One region of the Streptomyces sp. NPDC093097 genome, then DNA from elsewhere that is predicted to be linked to it. Evidence: riboswitches for the same ligand, from Rfam matches in the RefSeq annotation. Region 1 holds a riboswitch; the other holds the start of a gene.
What was found. Region 1 has a riboswitch for magnesium ahead of ACIQE0_RS10545 (hypothetical protein). Riboswitches for the same ligand answer to the same signal wherever they lie in the genome.

Region 1 (7,258 bases):
CACGGGATGACCACCGCAGCAGTGACCGATGCGCGACTCAAGGGGACTGGCTGAGATCTCGGAAGGACGTGCGCCTGGCCGCACCCACAGCCTTGATCCGCCGCACTTGCCGGCCAAGCTTGCGTACCCCGTGCTCCAGCAGATCAGCGTCTGTGGGGTGGTCGATATCGGCTTCGATCACCATGATGTCGATGCACGGCTTGCGGCATCGCAGCAGCTTGTCAGCAGCGTGGCGTTGAGCTGCTCGACGGTGTGCATCCGGCTGCGGCATCAGCTTGATCAAGGTGGTCGGGTGCGACCTAGGACGTCAGTGGGATCCGGCAGAACCGCCTCCAGCTCAAGGAGTCCGTCACCTCACGGCACAGCGTCTCGCATCCGAGCTGATAGCGGTGCTTGAGATATAGCAGCCGCACCGGCGTCTCGACCGGGATAGACGGCCGCCCCAGCCTTTCGGCGAGTACTACGCGCTGTGGGGCGACGAACCGCTCGTCGTCCAGATACGCGTCGATAGGCCGGCTATCAGGTGGAGCTGGGATCGTGGGAAGACCCTGGCCTTTGCGTCGTTCCATCGAGCCATGTCGCCGTTCATGGCGAACGGGCTGTGGAGGCGAGCCCGAGGTATGTCCAACGGTTCAGTATCTGGCGGTGAGTCGCCGATATAGGAGCTAGTACGGGAAAGGTGTCAAGGGTGAGGGGAGCGGATCATGGCCGTCATCGATGAGTGGCCGTTGGTGGACAACGTCATCGCCGGGCTCGGCTTCGGTGCCGTCATTGGCCTGGAGCGGCAGTAGCGGGCCAGGATGGCCGGGCTGCGGACGAATGCGCTGGTGGCCGCCGGGTCGGCGCTCTTCGTCCTGTTGTCCAACTACGGCTTCACCCAGGCCACCAGTACCGTCGGCTACGACGGTTCTCGGGTCGCGTCCCAGATCGTCTCCGGTATCGGCTTCCTCGGAGCCGGTGTCATCATCCGGGACGGGTTGAGCGTGCGCGGACTCAACACCGCGGCCACGCTGTGGTGTTCGGCAGCGGTGGGTCCCCTGGCCGGTACGGGTCTGTACGTCCTGGCGGGCCTCGGGACGGTCACCGTGTTGGGCGCCAACCTGCTGCTGCGGCCGCTGGGCCGGCGTTTGGACCGGGAGCCGCGCGGCGGCGCGGAGATCACCACCGACTACTACTTCGAGGCGGTGTGCAGAGAGCAGGAGGAGGCGCACATCAGGGCCCTGATCGTCCAGGCCCTCGCCGGGCCAGGCTTCCAGCTGCACTCGGTGTTCAGCCGCGACGCGCAGGCGGGGAAGGTCACGGTCGCCGCGGAGCTCACCACGGAGCGTCGTGATGACTCCCTTCTGGAAGCTGCCGTCAGCCGGCTGTCGTTGGAGCCTGCGGTCTCCGCGGTGAGCTGGACCGCGATCGGCCACTCGGACGAGAGCGAGGGCGACTTCCCTGCCGACGAGGCGCCCCACCGCCGGTTCCGACGCTTCTTCACCGGCTGGGGACGCGGGGGAGCACCACGGCGGTAGTCGCGTATCGGTGAACGCGTTCGTTGCACGGGCTCACGCGAGCTTTGGGACGTGTCCGACCTGCATGGGGAACGGGGTTTCGTCGGGGCCGTGTTCTGAGATTCGTGCATCGCTCTCGAGTGTCTGCTGCACGATGTGGACGGCCAGCGGGAGTATCAGGCGGGCGAGCAGGCCCGCGCCGGCGGCGTCGGCCGCGCCGGCGAGGAGGGGCCCTGCGTAGGTCAACACCCGCTGCAGGGTGGGGCGGAGCGAGTCGGAGCTGAGGTCGGGTAGGGCGAAGGTGAGGGTGAGGCAGGCGTTGGCAGCGTTCGGCCACGTCAGTTGGATGCGCACGGCGGTCTCCAAGCAGGACGTACCCGGTCGCGGACGGGCGCACGGACCACCGCACGGCGTGCCTGGGAACCCTGCAGGCAGGGTGGCAATGGGGTGGGCGTCGGTGGCGGTGTCAGCGACGGGTGGGTGCTGATGGGTGAGTTGGGCTGGAAGCGGGTTCCGGACTATGCCAGGGACTCAAGCCCCTCACCTCCTCGCGGCCTGGGCACTCGTGGGTGCCTGGTATGGGCCGAGGAGCCTCCGCGACGCGGGAAGGCACCTCTCTCGTCGCGGTTTCAGCACTGCGCGGCGTAATCCTGGCCGAGGTTGGCCGGGTAGCCACTTGGGCGCACCCCTTAATCCGGGGTGAGCTGTCCTGCCCCGGGGCGTCTCTCGACGTTTGGGGTCAGTGGCCTGTGTCCGCGCAGACGCCTCGCCCAACGAGGTGCTGTACGCATCGAGAATCACGAAGGCGCAGGGGTGCTGTCAAGACGCGTTTGGGGAAACTCGGAGCGGCGCAGGTTAACGCCAGTGGGCCGGTTTGAATGGAAACCGTGTCCTTACCTGGAACAGGAGATGTCATGAGTGAGAGCGCCCATATACCGCCTTCGTCCTCGTCGCTGCCGGCCGGAGGGTCCGGCCCGTTGGGAGCGGTGTGGGCGGTGTTGGACCGCGTGCCCGGTGCCCGCCTGGTGAGGGGTGCCGTGAACGGGACGTTGGACGTGGTCGGTTCGGTGTCTCCTCGGGCACGGCGGACCGCGGTGTATGCCGGTGCGGGCCTCCTGGGTGTGGCGGGGCTCGTCGAGTGGCCGGTTGCGGTGGCAGGTGCCGCGGCGGTGTGGCTGACGCAGCAGCGTCCCAAGAACGGTGGGGCGCACGCCGCGCCGACCGGTGAGCGGCAGGGTTCGTCTGTGGTTGCCGCCGCTTCCCCGAAGCGGGCGAAGGGCGCGTCAAAGAGCCCGTCATCCCAGGGGCGGCGGCGCGATGGTGCGGTGCCGATCGACGTCGAAGAGCCCTTGGGCCAGACGGCCGGCTGACGGCCGGACAGTAGTCGTCGGTTGCCCGGCCGTCCCGGGCGCAGTGTCCCTTCTCCGCACCTGGTCATGACGGGTGTGGACGTCTCATGAGAGTAGGACAGTGGTTCTGCGTTTGTTAACCGGCTTACCCGTGGCCGGTCTTGGGCCCGTACTCGCCCTTCCGGGACGGGCCGTGGCTCGTCTGGCTGAACCGGTCGACGTGCTGAGGCGCGGGACGGCCGAGCTGGCGTCGGCCGGTGTGCGCACTGCGGCGGACGGAGCGGCCGAGGCATCGGCGACGGCTGTGCGCGTGGCGCGGGTGGCCCGTAGCGCGCTTGTTCCCAGCGATGGTCGCTGGCGCGCCGGCAGCCGGCTCCAACTGCCGTTGCAGCCGCGCCCCGAAGCCACCGCCGCGCTGACGCTGGAGGAGGCCGCGCAGAAGGTAGCGGCCGCCTTGCTGGAGCAGCCTGACGTGCTTCTCGCCTACTGGGACAGCGGTCTGTCCCGGTTGGTGGTGCGGGTGACGGAGGAGGGTGTGGTCGGCGCGGTGGAGCGCCGGGCGAAGGAGTTGGCCACCCGGTACGGGCTGGAGGACTCCGGTGGCAGCGACGAGCTCTGCCTGGTGCATCCGGGAGGCGTCGGTGAGGTGCGGGCCGCGGCTGTCATCCTGGCCTGTGACGCGGCGGGAATCGCCACGGCGCTGACGGCGCAGGTGATGCGGTTGCAGAAGTCGCCGCGGCTGGTCACCGCGGCGGTGACGTTGCTGCGGGAGGACTCCCGGGTGCGGGGGCTGCTGCGCCGCCGGCTCGGCGCGACCGGCACGGACCTGGTCTTGGCCGCGGTCAACGCCACCTCACACGGCCTGGGTCAGTCGCCGACCGCGCTCGTGCTGGACGGTGCCGTGCGAACAGGCCAGTTGGTGGAGGCGTTGGCCCGGGCTGCTGCGTTCGACGCCGCGCACGACAGCCTGTGCACTCCGGACCGGGCGAGCCTGTCCGGATCCGGGCTGCCCAGGCCAGGACTGCGACGGAATCCGGGCGAGGAGTACGCCGACACCGCGGTCACCGGCAGCCTGGTGGGGGCGGCCGCGACGCTGGTGTTCACCCGTAGCCTGGCCGGTGCCGCGGAAGCGGTCCTGGCCGGGTCGCCCAAGGCGGCACGCTACGGCCCGGCGGTCTTCACGGCCGCTCTGGGCAGCGCCCTGGCCCAGGGCGACGTGCTGGTCCGCAGCGTTGAACGGCTGTGCCAACTGGAGCTCGTGGACACAGTCGTTCTCCACCCCAGCGCGCTGCGCGGGCGGCGGCGGGTGGTCCTCGATGTCGACCCGGGCCCGTCTTCGTGGGACCACGACCGGCTCTGGCACGCCGCGACCGCGGCACTGCGCGGCGCCGAGTCAGCAGCGGACGACGTCAACTCTGCGGCACTGAGCCTGCGTTTGACGTCCGACCGCGAATCACCGGACGCCGCTTCGATGGTCGCGTCCGCGGGCGGGGAGGACGTCGGCACGGTGCTCGTCGGGTGGGAGCTCGACCCGCTCGCCGAGGCAGTGCTGGACGCCGCCCGCCGGGCCGGTCTGAACGTCGTGATGGTGGATGACCCCTCGCTCGGCGACTTCGCCGCGCTGGCGGACACCGTCGTCGCCCCCGAGCGGCCGCTGGCGGAGGTCGTGCGCGAGCTCCAGCAGGACGGCAGCGTGGTGGCAACCCTGACGCGGATCGGCCACGAGGACACCAAAAGCCATGAGGTGCTTGAGGGGCTGCTGGCCGGTGACCTCGCCGTGTCCGTCACCGACGAGCGCAGCGCCGTGGTCTGGGGTGCCGACGTCCTTGCGATGAACGGCCTTGAGGGGGTGTGGCGGTTGCTGGCAGCCGTGCCCGCCGCACGGGCCGTAAGCGCTCGCTCCAAGGTACTCGCCCAGTCGGGGGCAGCGTTGTCCGGTCTCTTGGTGGTCACGGGAGGCTCGCCCGCCCGCCGTCTGCTGCTCCCGGCCGGGGTCCGGCTCAGCCCCGTCAACGCCGCTGCCGGCGCCGCCCTGTACTCGGGGTGGAGAGCCGCCTACGGTGTGATCAGCCGCCAAGTGCCCCGCCCGGGACCCCGCGTGCCCTGGCACGCCCTGCAACCCGACGAGGCGCTCTCCCGCCTCGCCAACACCCCCCGGAGCACACCCACCGTGCTGGCCAGGCTGCGCACACGCACGGACGCCGCAACCCAACTGCCACTCTTCGCCCCGGCACGCATGACAATGTCCTTGGTCACGGCCGTGCGCGCGGAACTTGATGACCCGCTCACCCCCGTACTCGCGGTCGGCGCGGCGGCCTCGGCCGTTCTCGGCTCCAGCGTGGATGCGCTCCTGGTCACCGGGGCGTTGGGAATGAACGCCGTGGTGGGCGGGGTACAGCGGTTGCGTGCCGAACGGGCCCTGGCGGAACTCTCGGTGGGGCAGCGACAGACGGCCCGGCGCATCGTCGATGCCCGCACCGGGGCGACGGCGGTCGTCGACGCCGTCCAGCTCAGGCCGGGCGATGTGATCGAGCTGGTCACCGGCGACGTCGTGCCCGCCGACGCCCGACTGCTGGCAGCCGTCGACATGGAGGTGGACGAATCCGCCCTGACGGGCGAGTCGTTGCCGACCCGCAAGCAGGTGGCCGCCACACCCCGGGCAGCCGTGGCGGACCGCAGCTGCATGACCTACGAAGGCACCACCGTGGTCGCCGGCCACGGCCGGGCCGTCGTGGTGGGCACCGGCGACCAGACCCAGGCCGGCCGCGCCTCCTGTCTGGCCGCCCGCGCCCCGGCCGCCGCAGGCGTACAGGCACGACTGCAGGAACTCACCAAGAAGGTCCTCCCGCTCACCCTCGCCGGCGGGGTGGCCGTCACCGCACTGTCCCTGCTGCGCGGCCGACCGGTCCGTGAAGCCGTCGGCGGCGGCGTGGCGGTGGCCGTGGCAGCGGTCCCCGAGGGCCTCCCCCTCGTGGCAACAGTCGCGCAAATGGCCGCCGCCCGCAGACTCAGCCGACGCGGAATCCTGGTGCGCACCCCCCGCACCCTGGAAGCACTGGGCCGCATCGACACCATCTGCTTCGACAAGACCGGCACCCTCACCGAGAACCGCCTCCACGTCGTACACCTCGTCACCGCCGAAGGCACCACCCACGCCGCCGACGCTCCCGAAGCCACCGTGGTGCTGCGGGCCGCCGCCCGCACCTGCCCCCACCCCGACGAGTCCGGCGCGCACGCACACGCCACCGACGAAGCCGTGCTGACCGCGGTCCCGGACGACCCGGACTGGACCCAGACCGACGCCCGCCCCTTCGAAGCCAGCCGCGGCTACGCCGCCGCCGTCGGGCGCACCGCGGATGACGACGCGCACCTGCTGGTGGTCAAGGGTGCACCGGAGATCGCGCTTGCGCACTGCGCCCACGTGCCTGCCGACGCGGAAGAAAGCGCGCAGACCCTGGCGGGACGCGGACTGCGCGTGCTGGCGGTCGCCCAACGCCGGCTCGCTCCCGACGAGATGTCCACCGTGCTGGAAGAGCCCCTGGCGGAACTGGAGTTCCTGGGGTTCGTGGCGCTGGCCGACACTCCACGGGCCGCATCCGCGCCCCTGGTGGCCGGGTTGCGCCGGGCCGGACTCCGGCCGGTGATCCTCACCGGTGACCATCCGCAGACCGCCCGCGCCATCGCGGTGGCCCTGGGCTGGCCCCAGGACGTCACCGTCGTCACCGGCGCTCGACTCTCCGCCCTGGACCGGGCGGGCAGAGCCGAACTGCTGCGGGACTGCGGCGTGGTGGCCCGCGTCGCCCCGGAACAAAAGCTCCAGGTCATCGAGGCACTCCGGGAAGCAGGACGCGTCGTGGCCATGGTCGGCGACGGCGCCAACGACGCCGCGGCCATCCGCGCCGCCGACGTCGGCATCGGCATCGCCGCCCGCGGCTCGGCGGCAGCCCGCAACGCAGCCGACCTGGTCATCACCGGAGACGAACTCTCCGTCCTCGTCGACGCCGTAGCCGAGGGCCGGGCCCTGTGGCGCAGCGTGGCCGACGCCATCAGCATCCTGATCGGCGGTAACTTCGGAGAAGTCGGCTTCACCGTCCTCGGTACCCTGATCGACGGCACCTCCCCACTCTCCGCACGCCAGTTGCTCCTGGTCAACCTGCTCACCGACATGTTCCCGGCCATGGCCGTGGCCGTCACACCACAGGACGCGGAGCCAGATGAGGAAACGTTCCAGCCCGGCGTATCCCCCGTCGGCGTCACGGCACTTGGGGCTCCACTGACCCGCCAGATCCGCCAGCGCGGCGTGGTCACCGGGCTCGGCGCCACAACGGCATGGCTGATCGGCCGCCTCACCCCGGGCTCGGCACGGCGCACCAGCACCATGGCCCTGTGCGGAGTGGTCGGAGCCCAACTCAC
Region 2 (7,258 bases), on a different contig from region 1:
CCAGTCTCGCGGGCCTGGGGACGCTCTGCCCCCGGTACGCCGCCCGGCTCGGCAGCTCGTGGCTGGCCCGCGGACTGCGGGTGCTGGCCGCCGGCTGCTGGCTCGGCCTGGTCTACTGCGCCTGCAAGGTCATCGGCTTCGTCCTGTCCTGGGCCGGCCGCCCGGCGCCCTGGCTCTCCAACGGCGTCGCCCCCCTCAGCGCCTCGGTCGCCGCGATCCTGGTCCTGGCCGGCTTCAGCCTGCCGGCCGCCGGCCCCCGCGTCGCTGCCTGGCGCCGGCTGCGCCGCCTGACGCCCCTCTGGCGGACCGTCACCGAACTGACCCCCGAGGTCACCATGGACGACGGCCGGTGGAGGGGCCGTTGGCCCTTCGCCGACCTGGAATGGCGTGCCAACCGCCAGATGGCCGAGATCCGCGACGTCCAACGCGGCATCCGCCGCCATGTGGAGTCCGACGCCATCGACATCGTCCTCGAACGCGCCCGCGCCGTCTCCCTGGACGGCCGGCAACTGGCCGCGGTCGCCGAGGCCGCCGCCCTCCGGCGCGGCCTGGAGAACCGCGCGGTGGGCCACCTCCCCGCGCACGGTGCCGACAGCGTGGTGGTCACCTGCTCCCGGAACGGCGCCGAACTCACCGCCGAATACGAGCACTTGGCACTGGTCGCCGACGTCTACCACTCGCCGCTCATCGAAACCGTCCTCACCGAGTTGCGCCAGCGCAGCGCCACCCCGCGCAGCTGACCGCAACCCCACAGACAGGGTGGCCCGGTACGGGGGTCCGGGCCTCCCACCCCACCCACGGCGGCACCGACCCACCCGGCCGGTGCCGCCCACCCTCCGGCGGAGGGTCCCTGGCCCCGCCGTCACCCTCCCGTCTGCCGGGCGGCGCCCGGTCCACCCTCCGGGCGGGCAACGGGTGTTCGGCGACACGCCCTAGGCTCAGGCGCCATGGAGAACACCGCCGAGACCGGCCCCGACGCACCCATCGACACCACCCCCCTCCTGGACGACACGTACGCCGCCTGCGCCGCGCTCCGCGCAGCCGGCCCGGTGCACCGCATCACCGGCACCGACGGCCTGCCCGCCTGGCTGGTCACCCGCTACGACGACGTCCGCAGCGCCCTGGCCGACCCCCGGCTCTCGCTCGACAAGCGCCATGCCAAGCCCGGCAACTACCGCGGCTTCTCCCTTCCGCCCGCCCTCGACGCCAACCTGCTCAACATGGAAGCGCCGGACCACACCCGCATCCGCCGCCTGGTCGCCAAGGCGTTCACCCCGCGCCGCGTCGAAGCGCTCCGCGCCCCCGTCCGACGGATCGCCGACGAGCTGCTGGACGCCACGGCCGCCAAGGGCCGCGCGGAACTCGTCGCCGACTACGCCGGCCCGCTGCCGATCACCGTCATCTGCGATCTGCTCGGTATCCCCGCCGAGGACCGCCGCGACTTCCGTGCCTGGTCGGATGCGCTCATCACGCCCGACCCCAGCCGCCCGCAGGCGATGAAGGAGGCGATCGGCGCGATGCTGGAGTTCTACACCGGGCTGATCGCCGCCAAGCGCGCCACCCCCGGCGACGACCTGCTCTCCGACCTGATCGCGGTGCGCGACGACGCCCCCGACGACGCCGGTACCGACCGCCTCACCGAGGACGAACTGACCTCCCTGGCCTTTCTCATCCTCTTCGCCGGCTACGAGAACACCGTCCAGCTCATCGGTAACGCCGTCCTCGCCCTCCTCGACCACCCCGAACGGCTCACCGCGTTGCGCCGAAATCCAGCCGAACTGCCCACCACCGTGGACGAGTTCCTCCGCTACGACGGACCGGCCTCCCTGGCCATCCGCCGCTTCCCCGTCGAGGACGTGGAGATCGGCGGCGTCCGCATCCCCGCGGGTGAGAGCGTGCTGCTCTCCCTCGCGTCCGCCAACCGCGACCCGGACCGCTTCCCCGACCCGGACCGGTTCGACCCGACCCGCGCCCGCTCCGGCCACCTCGCCCTGGGCCACGGCATCCACTACTGCATCGGCGGCCCGCTCGCCCGCATGGAGACGGAGATTGCGATCGACGCCCTCATCAGCCGTTTCCCGGGGCTGCGCCTCGACATCCCCCGGGACGAAGTACGACACCGCCGGACGATCCGGGTACGTGGCCTGATTTCGCTGCCCGTGGCCTGGTAATCCGAGAGCGCACACGTTTTTGATGCGTAACCGTTCAGTGATGCGGTAGAAAAGTGCTGTGACCCGCCCGGTGTGCATCCCCCGTCGCACCGGGCGGGTCCTTCTGTTGCGCTCCCTTACGACCCGTCACATCACCCGCATCACCACCTTCGTGGCTCATCTGGCGCATCCGCACTGCGCACCCCGCCCGCCCTCCTTAGCGTGACCCCATGGCATTTGACGCGCTCGTCCCCAAGAAGGCAGGTGTGCTGGCGCTGATCGCCGCCGCCGGAGTGTCCCTGGCGCCGGCACCAGCCGATGCCCGTCCCGCCGCGCCGACGGACCGTCAGATCGCGGCCGCCACCCGGCAGGCGCCCGGCGGTCTCAGCGCCCTGGCCTGGATGGTCACCGATGCGGACACCGGCACCGTGCTGGCCGCCAAGAACCCGCACCGCAGACTCGCCCCGGCCAGCACCCTCAAGACCCTCTTCGCCGTCACCGTGCTGCCCAAGTTCCCCGCCGACCGCGTACGCGAGGTCAGCGCCGGCGACCTCGCCGGCCTCGGCGCCGGCAGCAGCGTCGTCGGCGTCCACGAGGGCGGCCGCTACACCGTCGCCGATCTCTGGCGCGGCGTCTTCCTGCGCTCCGGCAACGACGCGGTGCACGTCCTCGCCGCCATGAACGGCGGCTGGTCGGCCACCGCCCGGGAGATGCAGCAGACCGCCAACCGGCTCGGCGCCCGCAACACCACGGTCAAGTCCCCGGACGGCTACGACACCCCCGGCCAGGTGTCGTCCGCCGCCGACCTGACGGCCTTCGCCCGCGCCGGCCTCGCCGACGAGCAGTTCGCCCGCTACTGCTCCACCCTCCGCGCCAGGTTCCCCGAGGGCGGCGCTGACAGCGTCCAGATCGAGAACACCAACCGGCTGCTGGTCGGCTCGCACGGCATGGCCCGCTACCCCGGGATGATCGGCGTCAAGAACGGCTACACCAGCAAGGCCGGCAACACCCTCATCGCCGCCGCCCGCCGCAACGGCCACACCCTCATCGCCACTGTGCTCAACCCTCAATCGGGCGAGACCAACGGCGTCTACAAGGAGGCCGGCTCGCTGTTGGACTGGGGCTTCGACCATGTCAACCACCCCAGCCCGGTCGCCGACGACACCGGCCCCGCTGAAGACACGCCCTAGCAGGCACCGGCCGGCCTCGCCGGCAAGCCGCCGGCACTTCGCGGTGCGTGTCCTACGGCTCTGCTCAGGCCAGAAGATTGCCGAGGAACAGGTAGGCGAAGCCGAAGTAGACGAACACGCCGATCAGGTCCATCACCGAGGTGATCAACGGTGCGCTGAGCGTGGCGGGGTCGGTGCCGATGCGGCGCGCGACAAAGGGGAGGAGGCCACCGATGACGCCGCCCAGGACGGTGCACACCAGCATGCTCAGGCCGACGGTGGCGAGGACGCCTGCGTCAAGTCCTCCCTTGGCGAAGTAGGCGAGGGCCACCTCCAGTATGGCGATCACCGCTCCGAGCCCCGCAGCCACACCGAGCTCTCGCCTCGTCACGAACCAGATGTCCCGCCACCCCGGGCGCAGTTGGCCCAGCGCCATGGAGCGGAGGACGAGAGTGGCGGCCTGGCTCCCGGTGTTGCCGCCCATGTCGACGATGGGGGCGATGAAGGCCGCCAGGACGATGACCTCTTGGAGCATGTCCTCCTGAGCTGCGACGAAGGTGCTGGTGACCAGGCCGAACACGGTGAGGATGCCGAGCCAGAACACCCGGACACCGAAGATCCGGCGCAGCGGTGACGCGCGCAGGTCGAGGTCGGGCCCGCCCAGGGCGGAGGTGCCGCCGTAGCGGGCGAGTTGGGTGGCGTCCTGCTCGTGGTCGATGTCCATGGCGTCGTCCACGGTGACGATGCCGATCATGCGGTTGTCCTCGTTGAGCACGGGGACGGCCAGCAGGTCGTACCGGCGGATGCACTCGGCGGCCTTCTCGTCAGGGTCGTCGGCGTGCACGGTGACGGGGTCGGGGCGCATCAGCTGGTCGACCGAGGCGTTGTCGGCAGCCAGGACGAGGTCACGCAGGGAGACGGTGCCGCGCAGATGGCCCGTGCCATCGAGGACGTAGACCACGTAGATGGTCTCCTTGTCCGGTGCCGTGGCGCGGACCGCGCGCAGGGCGTTGGCCACGGTCGTGCCCGCGGGGACGGTGGCGTACTGGGAGGTGACGGCCGCGCCCGCGGTGCCTTCCGGATAGCGCGCGAGGTGCAGCATGTCGTCGCGTTCGGCCTGGGCCAGGGACGGCAGCAGCCGGCGCTGTCCGTCCGGGCTGAGCCGGTTGTACAGGTCGGCCCGCTCGTCGGAGGGCAGCGCGGACACCAGCGGCACCACCGCGGCAGGCGGCATCTCGGCCAGGACGGCGTCCTGCTGCACGTCCGGAAGTTCAACGAACAGGCGGGCCTGGGCCTTGGCCGGAACCGGTGCCAGGAGGGCGGCCACCTGCTTCGGTGGGCTGTCGCGCAGGGCGTCGGCGACGTCGGCCGGCGGCGCGCTGCGCATCAGCCTTGCGAACGCGTCGGCATCGGGCCGGTCGAGTAGGGCACGGGCGTGGAAGACTATGTCCTCGCGGTTCATGAAAAGACCTTTTTCGAAATCATCCGCAGGGGCACCGAGCGAAATGGCGACATGCTCGGCCTACGTGTGGAGACGACTGCCATGTAGCGGGCAGCGCGGAAACCGGGAAGTGCCCGGTCAGAATTCTCGGCAGCCTCGACGGACTGCCGAGAACGGGTACCGGCGAGCGGTGATCAGCAGCTGGCCACAGGTGACGGCGTACTGGCGTAAGGCGAATCACCGCTCTGGGAACTGGCGGAGCCTTTTCGCATGTCGTCACCTCCTGCTGCTCAAGGCGCACGGGGGCGCCGCGGAAACACACGCGGAGGCGGATAGGGGCCCTCGTATGGAGCCCTGGCACCTCTCTCGACAGAGCTTTGGCACTGCACGGCGTGCCCGCTTTGCGGGAGCCACTTGGGCTCAACCCTTAGACCGGGAAGAGCTGTCCTGAACCGGGGCGTCTTTCGACGTTTGGGGTCAGTGGCCTATGTCCGTGCAGACGCCTCACCTAGCGAGGTGCATGCGTAAGGGACGCTACAAAGCGCGCAAGGAATCAGTCAAGTCCTCACCAAGATTAATGTGATCGAGGTGCGGAAATTCCGGTGGTCACAGGCGTGGCGTCACCGCCATCGGGGCTGGTGAGGCCGGGTGCCGGGGTGCCCGGGTAGCCGGGTCCGGCCCCTGGAATCAAATACAGCTCACCCTCGCGTGGCCCCGTCGGCGGTTTCGTCACTCGATTCCGTCGGCGGACGGGCGGACGTGACCCGAAGGCTTGGTCTTAAGTCCCCGAATAGACAGGACGAAAGTCCCTACTGACCTCCCGGGACAGAACTGAGACTTATCCAAACCTTTACCTCACCCGCGTGGATCCTTAAGTCCGCTCTCGCAGGAGGCCCTTCCCCATGCAGCATGAAACCGCGCCCAGTGTGCTGGCCTCCGGTGGGGGGCTGTCGGGCATAGAGGACGCCGTGAACCACGTCGTCCAGCCGGTCACTGATCTGGTCCACAAAGTCATCTTCTACGAGGTGGATATCGCCGGTGCCGGTATCCCTCTCATCGTGCTGTGGCTGCTGGTGGGAGGCGTGGTCTTCACCGCCTACCTCGGTGCGATCCAGTTCCGCGGCTTCAAGACCGCCTATGAGATCGTCAAACGGAGCGGCAAGGGCGCGGATGCCGACGCGCCCGGCGAAGTGACCCAGTTCCAGGCGCTGATGGCCGCGTGCGCCGGCACTGTCGGGCTCGGCAACATCGCCGGTGTCGCAGTGGCGGTGACCGTGGGCGGGCCCGGTGCCACCTTCTGGATGATCGTGTGCGGACTGCTCGGCATGGCGCTCAAGTTCGCTGAATGCACCCTGGGCGTGAAATACCGCGTCGTGCACGAGGACGGCAGTGTCTCCGGCGGACCCATGCACTACTTGCGCCGAGGTCTGGCCGACCGCGGGTATGCGGGCCTGGGCCGGGTGATGGCTGCCGTGTTCGCGCCGATCATCATCGTGTTCGGTCTGGCCGGCGGCAACATGTTCCAGGTGAACCAGACCCTCGCGCAGTTGCGCTCCGTGACCGGCGGCGAGGACGGTGTGCTCGGCAGCCCCGGTGCGGGGCTGGGTATCGGCCTGGCTATCGCCGCGGTCATCGGTCTGATTCTGCTGGGCGGCGCCAAACGGCTGGGAGCGGTGGTCGGCAAACTGGTCCCGGTCATGGCGATCGTGTACGTGGCGGGCTGCCTGGTGGTACTCGCCGCGAACGCGGGGGCCATGCCCGGTGCCGTCAGGCTCATCGTCACGGATGCCTTCAGCATGGAGGCGGGCGCCGGCGGCCTGATCGGCATCATGGTGGTGGGATTCACCCGCGCCGCCTTCTCCAACGAGGCCGGCCTGGGCTCGGCCCCGATCGTTCAGGCCGCCGCCAAGACCCGGCATCCCGCCTCCGGCGGCCTGGTCTCGATGCTCGGCCCGTTCATCGACACCGTCATCGTGTGCACGATGACCGCTCTGGCCATCATCGTCGCCAACCCCCCGATGTACGCCGAAGCGCGGAAATCAGGCAAGGCCGAGGGGGTGGAGCTGACCTCGGCGGCATTCGAGACGGTCATGCCCTGGTTCCCCTACGTGTTGACCGTCGCCGTGATCTTGTTCGCCCTGTCCACCACCGTCACCTGGTCCTACTACGGGCAAAAGTGCTGGGAGGGCATGTTCGGCCGCAGCCGGCGCAGCGACCTCACCTTCAAGGCCGTGACCATCGGTTGCGTGGTCCTCGGCTCGATCCTCACCCTGGGCGCGGTCCTGGACCTGGCAGACGGCCTGCTGTTCATTCTGGCCCTGATCAACATCCTTGCGCTGTACCTGATGGCTCCGGTTGTCAAGAAGGAGCTCAAGGACTACCTGCGACACCGCAAGCAGGTCGATGCCCGCGAATCCGCGTCCGCCGCCGAACAGCTCGACAAGGACGAGGAGTTGGGCCGGGTCTGACCAGGCAATCGGGGCGCTGAGGGAATTTCA

Region 2: linked by a shared signal. The riboswitch ahead of mgtE (magnesium transporter) and the one ahead of ACIQE0_RS10545 (hypothetical protein) in region 1 are both predicted to bind magnesium.

Annotation. Positions count from the first base shown of each region.
Region 1 is NZ_JBIVOW010000005.1:102,252-109,509, forward strand. It holds partial or broken gene ACIQE0_RS10535 (transposase) at 44-512, opposite strand; gene ACIQE0_RS10540 (MgtC/SapB family protein) at 801-1,517, shown strand; gene ACIQE0_RS10545 (hypothetical protein) at 1,551-1,850, opposite strand; M-box (ykoK) riboswitch at 2,103-2,281, opposite strand; gene ACIQE0_RS10550 (HAD-IC family P-type ATPase) at 2,967-7,258, shown strand, end outside.
Region 2 is NZ_JBIVOW010000001.1:314,584-321,841, forward strand. It holds gene ACIQE0_RS01270 (MAB_1171c family putative transporter) at 1-740, shown strand, start outside; gene ACIQE0_RS01275 (cytochrome P450) at 948-2,171, shown strand; gene ACIQE0_RS01280 (D-alanyl-D-alanine carboxypeptidase family protein) at 2,381-3,340, shown strand; gene mgtE (magnesium transporter) at 3,405-4,781, opposite strand; M-box (ykoK) riboswitch at 5,115-5,283, opposite strand; gene ACIQE0_RS01290 (alanine/glycine:cation symporter family protein) at 5,663-7,228, shown strand.